Undibacterium sp. KW1: one gene and its partner. The protein of the gene in region 2 binds, or shares a complex with, the protein of the main gene of each other region. Links are inferred from orthologs where the notes say so. Each region holds a gene or a part of one and is shown on either strand. Other genes may lie near its edges.

Region 1 (8,046 bases), 2.0 Mb from region 2 along the record:
GCCAATTGTGTACCGTTAGCAGCTTTCAACAAGCTGTTTTGGTTAGTGGAACGGATGTAGCTGGCGATGATATTACCAGAACCAACTGGCACTGTCGCACCCAGCAACCATACGCGACGATCCAGAGCTGCTGCGCCTACGCCATCATCTTTGATAGAGGAGAAAGCAGCGTGTGCTGTAACTACGTCAAAGTTGTATGTACCAGCCAGCAAGTAGCTCTTGGTTGCATTAGTACCAGCAGCATTTTGCGCATTGCTGTATGCCAGTTCAGCAAACAGAGGACCAGCAGTGTAAGCGCCGGAGAAACCGATGTAACGGCCAGCTGTTGTATTACCAGCAACTTCACCGAAACCATAAGCCAGAGTACCTACGAAACCGCCCAGGTTAGTTGTGTTATAGACAGCGGAGTTGTTGATACGAACGCCACCGTGGTCGAAGTAAGCTGCAGCGCCCAGACCGGATGTGCCGCTACCTGCTGTACCGCTAGTGATACCAGTGCTGAATGGATCGAAGCTGTCGATAGCAACGAATGCTGGTGTGTATTGACGGCCGAAGTTAATCCCACCGAAGTCACCAGACAAACCTACGAAAGCTTGACGACCGAATGCACGGCCACCTTGAGCGGAGCTACCTGTATCAGCATTGATACCCATTTCCAATTGGAAATTTGCTTTCAGACCGCCACCCAGGTCTTCAGAACCTTTGAAGCCCAGACGGGAACCGGATTGAATACCACTATCCAGACCCAGTGTGGAGCCAGCAGGATCGCCAGTGTTTTGATGTTGCAAAGCCATATCAACTACACCGTAGATAGTGACGGAAGATTGAGCTTGCGCTGTACCAGCAACAGCAGCCAAAACTGACAGAGCGATGAGTGATTTTTTCATTGATATTTCTCCAAAGGATTTCACATTGATATTGAACTACATTAAGCACAGTTCGCGCAAAACAGAGCCAAAACATTGATTGCACGAAGAGCGCAAATACTTAAGAACCGACAAGACAGCTAAAAAGAAGTTAACGTATTTGACCAAAAATGGTGTCAGGCAGCCAAGCTAAATCGGCTTTTGGAGGGAATATGGGGGTGTTTTGTCTCGAATAAGCAACAAAAGTTACCTTAAAAGCAATAATTTAAATGCTATTTAATTAACATCGATAATGCCGGACAAGTGCTGAAAAATTACATTATTACCAATGAAAATGAAACAAAAACAAAATTGCAAAGGTCGCCTTCGGCGACCTTTGCAAGTAAAACCGTCTATCTACAATCAGAATGCGTGCAATACGCCTACTGCTGTACGTGTTGCAGAACTATTGCCTGCACCAATGATGCCCAATGCCAGGGAAACATCTTGTGCATTAACAGAACCAGCTTTTGCATATGTCAGGGAAGCATAGGCAGTTGTACGTTTGCTGAATGCATATTTACCCAGCAAAATGTACTGATCAGCTTTACCATCGATATCGCCAGAGCGTTTGGTGTTGTAATAAGCAGTAGTCAAAGTCGTTTGATCAGACAATGTGAAGTCTGCACCCAGGCCTATCACAGCCAATTTGCGGCCATCAGCATTTGGCAGTGCATCAATCTTGATTTTGCCCTCAACTTTGGTATGTGCATAAGTACCGCGCAGCATGACAGTTGGAGCAACTTTGAACTTCGCACCACCTGCAAAGCCAGACAAACTAGCTCCACCAGTATTGTCTTTCAGCTTGGCATAAGACAGGGCTGCACCATTGGTACCGTCAGTAAAGAAGCCTGACACACCGGCATAGTTACTTGCAGCGTTGTCGCCCGCTTTTTCACCAAAGCCATACATCAGCGCACCACCGAAGCCTGACATAATTGGAGAAACGTATTTGATCGAGTTATTTTGACGCAAGCCCGAACCACCCTGATTAGTACCGAAACCGCCATACAGCGCACCGGAATTCAGGGCACTAACCATGACGTTAGGATTGGAACCTGCGTGTGCCAGACTGATAGGGTCGGCCAGACCGACAGAGTCAACACCCAGAATATTATTGCGGCCCAGAGTGACGCTACCAAAACTGCCAGACAGCCCTACCCAAGACAGACGGTCAAACAAGGAAGTATTGCTACCAACCTGATTGAATACATTACCACCATAACCTGCACCGGCCGTGCCAGTGTCATTGGCCAGTGTGCCTTCGAGATTGAAGTTGGCTTTCAAACCACCACCCAGGTCCTCAGAACCCTTGATACCCCAACGGGAGGTCAGTAATTGACCAGCATCCATGGAGAATTTGGAGCCACCAGTTGGTGTCTGATTGGTAGTGGCAACTACGGCTGCGTCGATAATACCGTAGATAACGATAGAAGATTGTGCTGAAGCGGTTGCTGCAAATGCGCTCAAGACTGCGAATGCCAGTATCGATTTTTTCATTGAAAGCGTCTCCAAAATTATTAATTTATGCGGCCACAGTTGAAAAGCTTCGGCCATTATTTTACGAATTTAGTCTTGCCAAGACTTCGAAACCTGCTGATTAAGAAGCTAGATTCCATTGAAACAAATTAAAGGAATTAGGGCAAAGAGAATTTGCGAACGATCGTTTTTAAGCAAATTTTATGTGGCGTTATCGCAACAAGCATCTACTTTCTCATTATTAGAATCTTAAGTTTTCTGTAGGTTTCCAGACTTGGTCTGATGGCGCGGATGCTTAATCCTTCCTACAATAGACACTATATGGCCTGGTATGGCTCATGGCTCCATCATTACATGCTTAAAAACAATATGAATCGACCAATAACATCTCCCAGGGTTAGCCTGGATCAAATAATCAGCAAATTTGACCGCGCCTTGCGTGTGGTCAGCGGCCAGGCCATGTCCAGGCGCACTTACCCTGGTCATGATTTGCCCGATGGTAATTTGTCAGAACAGGAGAAATCCCATAGCGCAGGTTTGATGCGTGTTAATCATGTCGGTGAAATTTGCGCCCAGGCCCTGTACGACTCTCAGGGCGCGAATGCGCATACAGAAGATATACGCCAGCAGTTCGAGCATTCCGGCATAGAAGAAGAAGATCACCTGGCCTGGACGGCAAAAAGGCTGCATGAACTGAATTCACATACCAGCTTTCTGAATCCACTTTGGTATGCCGGGGCCTATGCCTGCGGAACCCTCGCTGCCAGATTTGGCGATGCCGTCAGCCTGGGCTTTGTCGTCGAAACAGAAAAGCAGGTAGAAGCGCACCTGGCCAGCCACCTCAAGAAATTACCGGCAGAAGACCAGCGCTCACGCGCCGTGGTAGAACAAATGCGCGTCGATGAAATTGCCCACGGCGCAGCGGCGCAAGCTTTGGGTGCCAGCACCCTGCCCGCTCCAGTGCAGGCAGGCATGAAACTCATGGCCAAGGTCATGACGACGACGGCTTACTATATTTAAAGCCCGAAGTCTTGAAAAGCAAAAAGACTGAAGAAGGCCAACCTATAAACTTGAGCAGTTGAACAACCGAGCTACTGCGCAACTAACACGCAATCCCTGGACTGCGCGTTAGTCTTTTGCTTATATTTTTTCCAGCTTGGCAATGCTCAAGTCCAGCTCCTTCATGCCAAACTTACCGAAATTGATTTGTGCTCTCAGGCTGCCACTGCCGCCACCGCCATTCAAATTCACAATGACACCCTCACCAAATTTTGCATGCTCCACATTCTGGCCTATGCGCCAGGTCATGCTGTCGTTGCTTTTCTTGAAGGTCTGAGCAATACGATTCGCGGCATCATCCGGCGCTTCATCCCAGGCGGACTTTTTATTACCAAACCAGGTCGGCTGTACCCGGGGCGCCAACCACTTCAATGATTCTTCCGGCAACTCATCAAGGAAGCGGGAGCGCATGTTGTAACGCGTCTGGCCATGCAGCATACGGGTTTGTGAAAAACTCAGGTACAGGCGTTTGCGCGCACGTGTAATCGCCACATACATGAGGCGGCGTTCTTCTTCTACACCGCTGTCTTCCTGTGTACTGTTTTCATGCGGGAACAAGCCTTCTTCGAGACCGGTAATAAATACCGCATCAAACTCCAGGCCCTTTGCAGAATGCACGGTCATCAACTGCATGGCGTCTTGCCCGGCTTGCGCCTGGTTGTCACCCGCTTCGAGAGAAGCATGCGACAGGAAAGCAGACAGCGGTGACATCACCGTTGGCAAGGCCGCGTCGGCATCAATAATTTGATCACCATTCTCGCTCTGCAGTAAAACAGCCGCACTGCTGGCAGGCCCGGCAAAGGCTGGCGCTTCTTTGTTAAAGCCTTCTTCCGACACAAACAGGGTGGCAGCGCTAACAAGCTGCTCCAGGTTTTCTATACGGTCTGCACCTTCTTTTTCAGTCTGGTAATGTGTCAGCAGGCTGCTGACTTCCAGCACGATCTTGACCATCTCGGGCAAAGGCAGGTTCTGGGTTTCAAAACGGGCACCTTCTATGAGCTTGACGAAGTTCGCCAGAGAAGAACCCGCCTTGCCAGCCACGTAAGGTACTGCAGCATACATGGAAACATTTTGCTGCCTGGCGACATCCTGCAATTGCTCGAGCGAGCGAGCACCTATGCCACGGGTAGGGAAGTTCACCACGCGCAAAAAGGCAGAATCATTATGCGGGTTGTCCATCAATTGCAGATAGGCGATCGCATGTTTGATCTCGGCGCGCTCGAAAAAGCGCTGGCCGCCATAAACGCGGTAAGGGGTATTTGCCGTGAACAGCGCATGTTCAATGACCCGCGATTGCGCATTCGAGCGATACAGTATCGCAATCTCGCTACGCAGAGAACCTTCACGTATCAGATTTTTTGCCTCTTCTATGATCCAGTTGGCTTCCTGGATATCGCTACTGGATTCCATGATGCGTACTGGTTCACCATGACCGGCATCGGTACGCAAATTCTTGCCGAGTCGTTTGCTATTGTGCTCGATAAGCACGTTAGCACTATCGAGGATGTGACCATGGGAGCGATAATTCTGCTCCAGCTTGATCAGGTTCTGCACCTGGAATTCACGCTCAAAAGCAGACATATTGCCGACATTGGCACCACGGAAGGCATAGATACTCTGGTCATCATCACCGACGGCAAACACCGCGCCACCTTTTTTACCACCCTCGCCCGCCATCAGCTTCAGCCACTTGTATTGCAGGTCATTGGTATCCTGGAACTCATCGACGAGGATGTGGCGAAACCTGTCCTGATAATGCTCACGTAACGGCTGGTTACGGCTCAGCAATTCGTAGGTGCGCAACAGGAGTTCAGCAAAATCAACCACACCTTCGCGCTGGCACTGCGTGTCATACAGATCATACAAGCCAACCAGCTTGCGGTTGAAATCATCATAGGCATCGACCTGGGCAGCACGCAAACCCTGGTCCTTGGCACCGTTGATGAAATACATCAAAGTCTTGGGTGGGAATTTTTCATCATCGATATTATTGGCCTTCAACAAACGCTTGATGAAGGATAACTGGTCGCCAGAATCAAGTATCTGGAAAGTCGATGGCAAACCTGCATCGCGGTGATGTGCGCGCAAAAGGCGGTTACACAGGCCATGGAAAGTACCTATCCACATGCCACGTGTATTAATCGGCAACATGGCAGACAAACGCGTCAGCATCTCCTTGGCGGCCTTGTTGGTAAAAGTCACGGCTAAAATACCACCGGGCGACACCTGGCCAGTCTGTATCAGCCAGGCGATGCGGGTAGTCAGCACACGTGTCTTGCCAGAACCGGCACCAGCCAAAATCAGGGCAGACTGCGCCGGCAAGGTCACGGCAGCAAGTTGTTCGGGATTTAAGTTATGGAGTAAATTTTGCATAGGCAGATTATACGGGACTATGCCTGCCAGCCTGTTTTCCAGTGCCTGAGACAGGCAAAATCAGACGAAATTTATTGTCGGCAGGCTTGACAGGCCTGGCTGCACGCGCAGATAATCAATCCAGCCGATATTACAATTTCATTATGCAAACTCAAGTCAAAGATCAATTTCACACGCAAAGCAGCACTGCTTTGTGTATGGTCTTTACTAAAGCCAAGAAACAGACGCTCATCTGACCGGGGCGTGCTGTCCCGTCAGGTGAGCTGACAGGATGGCAAAAACGGTACTCTTCCCTTTACGCTATAAGTCAACTCCCTGCGGGTCTTTAACCGGTCCAAAGGAGAACAGGTATGTCCAGCAGCAATAATAGCAATTCCAGTAACACTCATATTGAATCCAGTCATCACAACAGGCGCGACGATTTTTCTGGCATCTGGGTCGCCCTGATAACGCCATTTTGCGATGGCCGGGAAGCGGCAGTGGATGTCCCTGCACTGCAGGCACTGGCCAGCAAGTTGATCAAGGAAGGTGTCACCGGATTGGTCGTTTGTGGTTCCACAGGCGAAGCTGCAGCCCTCAGTGAAGAAGAACAATTGCAAGTGCTGGATGCGGTGCTGGCCGTGGTAGCGCCCAATCAAGTCATCATGGGCTTGAGCGGTAATCATATGGGGCAAGTATTGCACCGGCTGGCAGACATAGGGCAAAGGCGGGTTGCCGGAGTATTGGTCACGCCACCGTATTACATACGGCCATCACAGGCAGGCATCTTGCACTACTTCCATGAAATTGCCGAGGCGTCTGCCGTGCCGGTACTGCTGTACAACATTCCTTACCGCACGGGCGTAAATATGGACTTACCCACTCTGCAGCAATTGGCAAAACATCCAAACATCGTCGCCATCAAGGATTGCGGCGGCAATCTGCAAACCACCATGCAACTCATCACCGATGGCGACATACAGGTGCTGACCGGAGAAGACCATCAATTGTTTACTACTCTATGCCTGGGCGGTGCGGGCGGCATATTGGCATCTGCCCATCTGCGGCCTGATCTTTTTGTACGCCTGCAAGCACTGATCATTGCAGGAAAGCTTGCGCAGGCCAGGATAATTTTTTATCGCCTGCTGCCTGTCATGCAGGCCTTGTTTGATGAACCCAATCCTGCGCCGCTGAAAGCTGGACTGGCAGCATCAGGGCTCATACAGGCTAATCTGCGCGCGCCTATGCTGCCAGCAAGTACCGAAACTACGGACAAACTCTTAAGCAAGATGGCACAACTTGACCTGCTTCAATAGCAGATTGCCTTGTCGGCGCAAGCAAACCATCATGCCGTGCAATAACTACTTACAACATGATGATGCGACGACTTAATTCTTTGTTTGCCGTTTGCGCTGGCATGGCAACGGCCCTGACTATCCACAGCAAGCCAGCCTCTGCCATGACCATGCTCAGGTCAAATGACAACTTGATTTTTTATGGCAAGGTGGAGCCTGAAGACGCATAGCGATTTCGCCGCAATCTGTCTGGCGGTGAAGTGCATACTGTCGTATTGACCGAAAGCCCGGGTGGCGACCTGGGCGCCGCTTATGCCATTGCCGAGCTGATCAAAAATAGAAAAGTCAATACCGCCGTTCAGGGCAATTGCTTTTCTTCTTGCGCTGTTATATTCATGGCTGGCACTGAGCGGCGCATGCTGGCCAACAAGAATCTGGCACGAACCCGATTGGGCTTTCATGGCCCACACAATAAGTTAACTCTCGAAGTCAGTACAGAAGGCATACCCAAATTGCGTGAATGGCTACTAAACGCGACAGATGGCAAATTTCCGGAAGCTTTACTGGATCAGGCCATGTATATCAACAATGCCGGTGACATGATGTACTTCTACTACCCGGGTGCAAACAAAAATAACAATATCCGTTTTTGCAAAGCAGGCACTATCGCTTATCCAAAACTGTGTGAAACAGTAACAGGTCACGATGTCGTCAGCGTTGGCATCCTGACTACAGCAGACTTATTAAAGGTTGAAGAGCTGGACCAACAAGCCGCTGGCGGCAAGGAAAACCCTGTGGCTGCAGAAAGCCTCAAGCAATAAAGATCACCGGGATATACCGCAAACCTGTCTCTTACTTACGCCTGATGTAAAAAAATTCAGTCGCGTCGTATCTGCATTCATGCGGTATATCCAGGGTAGAAAAATCACCGCGCATACATCTCCATAAAATTTCCT
Region 2 (7,959 bases):
TTTCCTTGACGACATCGCTGTCAGCACCGAACACCAGTTCCTGTACCGCTTTATCATAGGCAGCCAGGCCTTCGATAGGCAGGTAAGTGCGTGGGGCGAATTTTTCCATCAAAATAGCTTCGGCTTTTTTGACGCATTCCAGCAATGGCACCTTGCCATTGTCATCATAATAAACGCCTACACCCAGATTGACCTTGGCAGGGTTCTGGTCAGCATTAAAGGCTTCAGTGATACCCAGGATAGGGTCGCGGGGGCCATTTCTATGGCGGAAAACAGGGGTGAAGATGTGGAAGCAGTCATCGTGATAATATGGAAATATTTGTCGTTGCCGACAGTAATGGTTGGAATGAGGCAGATTGCATAGTACAGCCACCTATTTTAGCAAAGGTAATCGCATCATGGCCGTAGCACCAGTTAATTCAACAGCTTTGTCAGAACAGCTGGACGAATCAAAATTTATCAGTTTCCCTGATTCACCTTATCAGTTGTATCAAATGTTCCAGCCAGCGGGTGATCAGCCAGCGGCAATTGCACAATTGGTTGAGGGTATCAGTGACGGTTTGTTTTTTCAGACACTGCTGGGAGTGACGGGGTCGGGTAAGACTTACACGATGGCAAATGTGATCGCCAGGACAGGTAGGCCGGCCATCATTTTTGCACCTAATAAAACCCTGGCAGCACAGTTGTACAGTGAGTTCAGGGAATTCTTTCCACGCAATGCGGTAGAGTATTTTGTCAGTTATTACGATTACTATCAACCAGAAGCGTATGTGCCGCAGCGTGACTTGTTCATTGAGAAAGATTCTGCCATCAATGAACATATAGAACAGATGCGTCTGTCCTGTACCAAATCGCTGATGGAAAGACGGGATGTCATCATTGTGGCAACAGTCTCTGCCATCTATGGTATCGGTAACCCGAACGAATACCACAAGATGATATTGACGCTGCGCGCCAGGGACAAGGTCAGCCAGCGTGATGTCATTGCCCGTCTGATACAGATGCAGTACAAACGCAATGAAGTTGATTTTGGACGCGGCACTTTCCGTGTGCGTGGCGATACTATTGATATCTTCCCGGCAGAACATGCCGAGATGGCCGTACGTGTTGAAATGTTTGATGATGAAATCGAAAACCTGCAATTGTTTGATCCACTGACCGGGCGCATCAAGCAAAAGATACCGCGCTTTACTGTCTATCCAAGTTCTCACTATGTGACCCCGCGCGAAACAGTCTTGCGTGCCATCGAGACCATCAAGGAAGAATTGCGTGAGCGCCTCGATTTTTTCCGCCGTGAAAACAAACTCATCGAAGAGCAACGCATAGAACAGCGTACCCGCTTCGATCTGGAAATGATGGCCGAGATTGGTTTCACCAAGGGTATCGAAAATTACTCGCGTCACCTGAGTGGTGCCAAGGCCGGCGAACCGCCGCCGACCCTGGTCGATTATCTGCCGCCAGATGCGCTGATGTTCCTGGATGAATCGCATGTGCTGACTGGCCAGTTGAATGGCATGTACAACGGCGACAGGGCGCGCAAGACCAATCTGGTGGACTACGGCTTCCGCTTGCCGTCGGCACTGGATAACCGCCCGTTGAAGTTTGCAGAATTCGAAAGCAAGCTGCGCCAGACTGTATTTGTTTCAGCAACACCGGGTGATTACGAAGACCAGCATTCTGACCAGACAGTAGAGCAACTGGTCAGGCCTACTGGTCTGGTCGATCCAGAAATTGAAGTGCGCCCAGCGCTGACGCAGGTCGATGATTTGATGAACCAGATTATCGAGCGTGTAAAAAAACATGAGCGCGTACTGGTCACCACCCTGACCAAGCGCATGTCAGAACAGTTGACTGAATTTCTCAATGAAAATGGCATCAAGGTGCGCTACCTGCACAGTGATATCGACACGGTAGAGCGGGTGGAAATTATCCGCGATCTGCGCTTGGGCACTTTTGACGTGCTGGTCGGCATCAACCTGCTGCGCGAAGGCCTGGATATCCCTGAGGTGTCACTGGTGGCTATCCTGGATGCAGACAAAGAAGGTTTCCTGCGCTCTGAACGCAGCCTCATCCAGACCATAGGCCGCGCCGCGCGTAACCTGCATGGCAAGGCTATCTTGTATGCCGACAAGGTGACAGACTCCATGCGCCGCGCCATGGGGGAAACCGAACGCCGTCGAAACAAACAACTGGCCTTCAATCTGGCTAATAATATTACGCCGACAGGCATACGCAAGCAGATCAAGGACATCATCGACGGCGTCTATAATCCGCAAGAAGCGAGGGAGGAACTGGCAGTAGCGCAAGAGCAGGCGCGTTATGAGGTCATGAGCGAGAAACAGATCAGCCGTGAAATCAAGCGCCTGGAAAAACTTATGCTGGATCATGCAAAGAACCTTGAGTTTGAAAAAGCGGCCCAGGTCAGGGATCAGTTAGCGCATGTCAAGGAGCAGTTGTTTGGGGCGGGTGGGCATGATTCTGTGCTTTGATGCTGCTTGCCTATGGTGGAACAGCGCGTAGGTTGGGCTACGGGTTATCAGCCCAACACTTGGCGTTTAAATAACGTAAACGTTTGTCGAGACCCAGTGCCTGGATGGCGAAACGTAGAGGTAGCTGTAGCCAATTTAAATCGTTGCATCAAATAGAGGCGCAGGCATGAGTGTTAGTTTTTCAGAGTTGATGTGGTGGATCTTGTTTCCTGTAATTACTTCACTCGTTTTGTTTATTCGAATGATTGTAGAAGGAAGAGGTGGCAAAGCTTTTTTCTCGTTATTGATTATTTCATTTATATTTTATGTGGTCAGTGCTAGTTTTCAAGATGGTAGGGGTGTTTTTCTGTGTTTGCTGTTTGGGCCATGGTTAGTTTGTATTACTATGTTTCTCGCCTATTTATTTAAAAAAAAGAAAAAGCCAGATATTGTTTTAGAAGGCGAGAGTCATCCAAATCATTACTACACAAGGCGTGTTTCCGATCCATGTCTGTTCTATGGTAAAGATGGCAGGCTGCTTACATATGAAGATTCTTTGGATCACCTGTCTTTGTTTGATATAAATGATTGCAATGAATTCTTAAGTTCAATTGGTTATCCGCTTGCAAAAAAAGGTGAGTCACTTGACCAATCCAGGCAGCGCTGCATTGATGCTTATAAAAAAGAGTACATAAAATACTCGTAAACTGACTTTTGATACTATTTACCTATGCTGAAACAGCGTGAATTCCGGCCTGTACTTCCTTGGAGAAAGCCAGTCGTGCGCATGGGCAGGATAGAATTAAAGCACCAATTGACAAGAGTATTGATACTTGAGTACAGGAACACAATAAAGAAACCCTTTCCTCATTGGGGATGGGAAAAGCCAGTAATAATGCACCAGTTGCGCAGGAGGCGATTGCGTCTCGCGAGACAGTATGTTTTTGCTGTATGAACCTGGAAGAGCGCTGGTTTTTAAAAAAGATTTTCCACGTGGAAATGAGTGGCCAGGGACTGGAAAATTACTCTCGTTGCCTGCTTTTTTGTGAAACGTGAATGCGTGGGCTTATATTGTAGGTTGGGCTACGTTTTATCAGCCCAACACTCGGCGGTTAAATAAGGTATGCGTTTGTTGAGGCCCAGTGTTGGGCTGGTGAAGCGTAGCCCAACCTACGAGGTTAATCCAACCTACGACTCTGGTAATAAGCTTGATGGCTTTGAGTTGTATTATTTCCCAATAACACAAACCTGATTCCGCCCACCTTGCTTGGCTTGATACAGCATCGCATCCGCCTGCAAGAACATGGCATTCTCGGTATTCCAGGTTGGGAAGTCGGCGATGCCTCCGCTGAAGCTGAAGTTTTTATTTTCACCAGGTTTGACTTCGAAGACGATTTTGCCAAAGGCTTCGCGCATGGCGTCGAGTTTTTGTTTTCCTTGTGCTGGTGTGCAATCCCAGAAAACCACGACAAATTCTTCGCCACCAAAACGGCTCAGCAAATCCTGTTCACCGAGTTGTGCTGACAATACCAAGGAAAGGCGCTTGATGACGATGTCGCCAAAGTAATGGCCCCAGGTGTCATTGATGTTCTTGAACTTGTCGATGTCGATGATGCCGTAGGCCAGAGGTTTGTCTTCGCGACTGGCGCGGCGTATCCATTCCTGGGCCTTTTTCTGCAAACCGACCTTATTCAACAAGCCAGTGGCGCGGTCGCGGCTGATCAGGTCTTTGCTGGCGCGGATTTTATTGACGCGGTTCAGTAGCTGGCGTGTCAGTACATCAGCGTCGCTGGGTGTCAGGATTTCATCAAAACCGCTATCAAGTGCGCGCCTGGCCATGGCCGGGTCAGGGCGGCTTTGCAGCAGGATGATTTCGCGGCTGGGGTCAAATTCTATATTCTTTTTGAGTACGCGTACCAAGGCTTCTGTCTGCAAATACTGGGCCTCATCAATGAGCACGATATCTGGTTGAGCTTCCTTGACGCGCACATGCAAAGAACGTGCATCGGGATTGTGCAGCAGTTCTATATGGTTTTCTGCCAGCAGGGCAGTGTCGAGTGAAGATAGCTCGCCGCAAAGCACGATGGTATTAGTCTCACCGCGCTTTTGGCGGGCAAAGATATTGAACAGTTTGTCGACCAGCACCTCATTGGTGATGGGTTTTTCTGCGTAGGCCATGCAATTGCTATCGACCAGTTTTTGTTGCAGCAAGAAGCGCTCACCCTGGCGCACGGTCTGCAGGTAGATATAGTTTTGATCATCTGGCAGGCGCTGCAGCAAATCGCTAAGGAACATGGTCTGGCGGCGGGTGTGCTGCATGTCATCCTGCATGTTGTACAGCACATCAAGGTCTATCACGAACAGGTCATGACCTTCGGAAGTCTGTACAGCCTTCACAAAGTCACTCATCTGGTCAAAAAACAGGATATCGAAGTCGTACTTATGGGCACCGATCAACAATTCTTTCTTGTTATCGATGATGAAAAAGGTTTGCGTGAGCAGCAATACCCGATTTTTATACAGCGGTCCTGCTTCTGCCATGTTGTCTCCAGGCTATAAACGATACCCGCCCCGTATGATCGAATTCCAGAGCATGATTTGATTTTATACGAGTTCCTGTTACTGTTTGATTAATACGTCGCAAAATATCAATAAGAATGCGCAAAATATAGTTAATTTCCAGACGGAAATTTCTTGAGCCATGTAGTAACCAGTCATTACCTGCGATGCTGAAATTTGCTCAACAATGGGTCTCCTTCAAACCAATATTCAGGAGACATCATGGCAGCCAAAAAAATTCTTATGCTGGTCGGTGATTTTGTAGAAGATTATGAGGCGATGGTGCCTTTCCAAAGCCTGCTGGCTGTTGGACATGCAGTACACGCAGTTTGTCCTGACAAAAAGCCAGGTGACTATGTGGCTACCGCCATCCATGATTTTGAAGGCCAGCAGACTTATACCGAAAAACCAGGTCACCGATTCAGCATCACCCATGACTTCGCCAGCATCAAGGCGCAGGATTATGATGCCTTGTTGTTACCTGGTGGCCGCGCACCGGAATATCTGCGTCTGAACCCGCAAGTGATTGCTATCGTGCAACATTTCGCGCAAACAAAGAAGCCGATAGCAGCCGTTTGCCATGGTGCTCAGATTTTGGCAGCCGCCAAGGTGCTTGAGGGCGTCAAATGCTCAGCTTACCCTGCTTGCCAGCCAGAAGTTGAGGCAGCAGGTGGCCATTACGCAAATATTGCTGTTACCGATGCAGTAACGGACAATAATTTTGTCACGGCACCTGCATGGCCTGCACATCCAGCCTGGATAGGGCAGTTCCTGCAATTGTTGGGAACGGAAATCAAGTTATAGTCATGTCGTGGCTTGGCTTGCAAATCAGGCAAGTGCCGTATAATCGTCAGGAAATCTTTTTCTTGACGATATGCGGGAGGAAAAATGTGCGAGATTTTTATCAAAGCCGACCCTGGCCTGTATGAATCCAGGGCGCGTTCCCTGCGCCTGCATGGCGTGGTGACTTCCATCAGACTGGAAAATATATTCTGGAATGTGCTGGAAGAGATTGCCCAGCGCGATAGCATGAATACCAATCAACTCATCACCAAGCTGTATGATGAGTTGATTGCCTACCGCGGTCAAATCGACAATTTCTCATCCTTCCTGCGGGTTTGCTGTTTGCGCTATACCTCGCTGATGCTGGATGGCGAGATCACCACTGACAAACATCTGCCACTGGCAGGCTTGCACAATGTTAAACCTGAAACCAAGGGTTTCATGATTTGATGGGCAAGTGGGTCTGTGCTGCATGAGAGGCAAGTCCCAATAGTTGAAGTCGTCATTAGAACTCATTTCATAAATAGGATGAGTGCGAACAAGACGATTTGGGATGCAGTGCAAGGCGTGACGCGAAGCTAAGGCTGGTGCCTTAGCGAGGGGCACAACGCTGCAATGCGCCCAAATCGTCAGTTCCCGGTGGGTTTGCCTTATAACGTGCGCTGGACTGCGTTGGACTCGTTGTCAATAGGCAAAGCTATTGACTGCCTCGTCCGCCTTGCCAGTCCACGTTATGAGGCAAACGCATCTCACCCTATTTATGAAATGAGTTCTAGTTAAAAAGCCGGGCCAGTTGTAAACTGGTCCGGCTTTTTTGATGCATTCAGCGAGTTTTAGCCTGCTGCAACACGCTTGGCGATATGCGACAGTGCTTCTTCTACCTGATCAATCAGGATCAGGCACAGGTCGCCTGCTTCCAGTCTGTCCATGGCGAGATCAATCGCAATGAATTCACCATTGATTTCATCGATGCGTGAGGTTTTTGTTGCCTGCTTCAGGCCTTCACGCAAGAGGGCGACAACTTCGCCGTCCGCACGGCCACGCTGGCATTGGTCCTGGTACAGCACCACATCATCAAAGGATTCACCAAGAATTTCAGTCTGCTGGCGTATGTCCTGGTCACGGCGGTCACCGGCACCGCTGATGACGACAGAGCGGCGTTTGGCTGGCATGGTTTCTACTGCGCGTACCAGTGCCAATATCGCATCCGGGTTGTGGCCATAATCAGCAATCAGTGTCGCACCGCGGAAGTTGAAGACATTGAAGCGGCCAGGCGCATTGTCGGCTTCATTGGCAAAAGACAACAAACCTGCACGTATGCTGTCCCAGTCAATATTGATTGCCCAGGCTGCGGCGACGGATGCCATGACGTTCTCGACCTGGAAACCTATGCTGCCATTGCGGGTGATAGGGATATCAGCCAGCGGTACGCTATGGCGTGTCTTGCCTTCAGCAGCGATCAGATGGCCGTTTTCTATATATACCACGCGCTTGCCCTGAGCCCTGTGTGTTGCCATGACAGGATGCTGGTGATCAGCCGCGAAGAAGATGACGGCAGACGGGCAATTGCTGGCCATAGCCGCAACGATAGGGTCAGCCGCATTCAGTACTGCATAGCCGTTATCAGCAACGTTTTGTACGATGACGCGTTTCAATACGGCGAGATCTTCTACCGTGGTGATGTAATTCAAGCCAAGATGGTCACCAGAACCGATATTGGTGACGACTGCAACCTGGCAACGGTCATACGCCAGACCTTCACGCAAGACACCACCGCGTGCTGTCTCAAACACGGCTGCATCAACATCAGGGTGGGACAAGACATTGCGGGCACTGCGCGGGCCGCTGCAATCACCGCTATCGATCTGGCGGCCTGCAACATACACGCCATCCGTATTGGTCATGCCTGTACGCAGGCCGCTGGCTGTCAACAGATGGGCAATCAGGCGTACGGTCGTGGTTTTGCCATTCGTGCCTGTAACCGCAATGATAGGGATGCGGCCATCGTCATTGTCATCAAACATCGAGGCGATAATCGCTTCACCAACCTGGCGGCCTTTGCCAAAAGAAGGGGAGAGGTGCATACGCAAACCTGGCGCAGCATTGACTTCAACGATGCCGCCATTTTGTTGTTCTATCGGTTTCAAGA

Evidence for each region.
Region 1: the proteins of uvrB (region 2) and UNDKW_RS23945 are in contact, whole or in part, in a crystal structure (PDB 7EGT), measured with the Thermus thermophilus proteins. The link is inferred for Undibacterium sp. KW1 from one-to-one orthologs. Residues at the interface, in WP_096411307.1 of Thermus thermophilus: Glu23, Leu25, Arg26, Asp27, Gly28, Glu29, Arg30, Phe31, Arg55, Glu326, Asp327, Phe328, Glu379, Ser382, Gln383, His398, Gly400, Arg401; in WP_096412145.1 of Thermus thermophilus: His654, Arg656, Phe657, Gln666, Asp668, Glu669, Lys680, Arg681, Leu682, Ser683, Lys685, Tyr686, Ala687.

Annotation. Positions count from the first base shown.
Region 1 is NZ_AP018439.1:5,320,571-5,328,616, forward strand. What follows is about bases 3,171-6,200. They hold UNDKW_RS23945 (UvrD-helicase domain-containing protein), read right to left. Parts: upstream 5,817-6,200; coding sequence 3,525-5,816; downstream 3,171-3,524. Other genes in these bases: coq7 (2-polyprenyl-3-methyl-6-methoxy-1,4-benzoquinone monooxygenase), read left to right, coding at 3,171-3,404; dapA (4-hydroxy-tetrahydrodipicolinate synthase), read left to right, coding at 6,167-6,200. Outside these bases: UNDKW_RS23930 (porin), read right to left, coding at 1-887; UNDKW_RS23935 (porin), read right to left, coding at 1,269-2,405; more of coq7, read left to right, coding at 2,754-3,170; more of dapA, read left to right, coding at 6,201-7,111; UNDKW_RS23955 (ATP-dependent Clp protease proteolytic subunit), read left to right, coding at 7,351-7,911; UNDKW_RS23960 (DUF2628 domain-containing protein), read right to left, coding at 7,943-8,046. UniProt on the Escherichia coli protein: A helicase with DNA-dependent ATPase activity. Unwinds DNA duplexes with 3'-5' polarity. Translocates on single-stranded DNA with 3'-5' polarity. Initiates unwinding more efficiently from a nicked substrate than double-stranded DNA.
Region 2 is NZ_AP018439.1:3,301,562-3,309,520, reverse strand. Bases 1-2,943 are described here. They hold uvrB (excinuclease ABC subunit UvrB), read left to right. Parts: upstream 1-398; coding sequence 399-2,489; downstream 2,490-2,943. Other genes in these bases: UNDKW_RS14865 (hypothetical protein), read left to right, coding at 2,656-2,943. In the rest of the region: more of UNDKW_RS14865, read left to right, coding at 2,944-3,174; UNDKW_RS14860 (diguanylate cyclase), read right to left, coding at 3,696-5,009; UNDKW_RS14855 (DJ-1/PfpI family protein), read left to right, coding at 5,250-5,831; UNDKW_RS14850 (ribbon-helix-helix domain-containing protein), read left to right, coding at 5,916-6,260; cphA (cyanophycin synthetase), read right to left, coding at 6,644-7,959. UniProt on the Escherichia coli protein: The UvrABC repair system catalyzes the recognition and processing of DNA lesions. A damage recognition complex composed of 2 UvrA and 2 UvrB subunits scans DNA for abnormalities.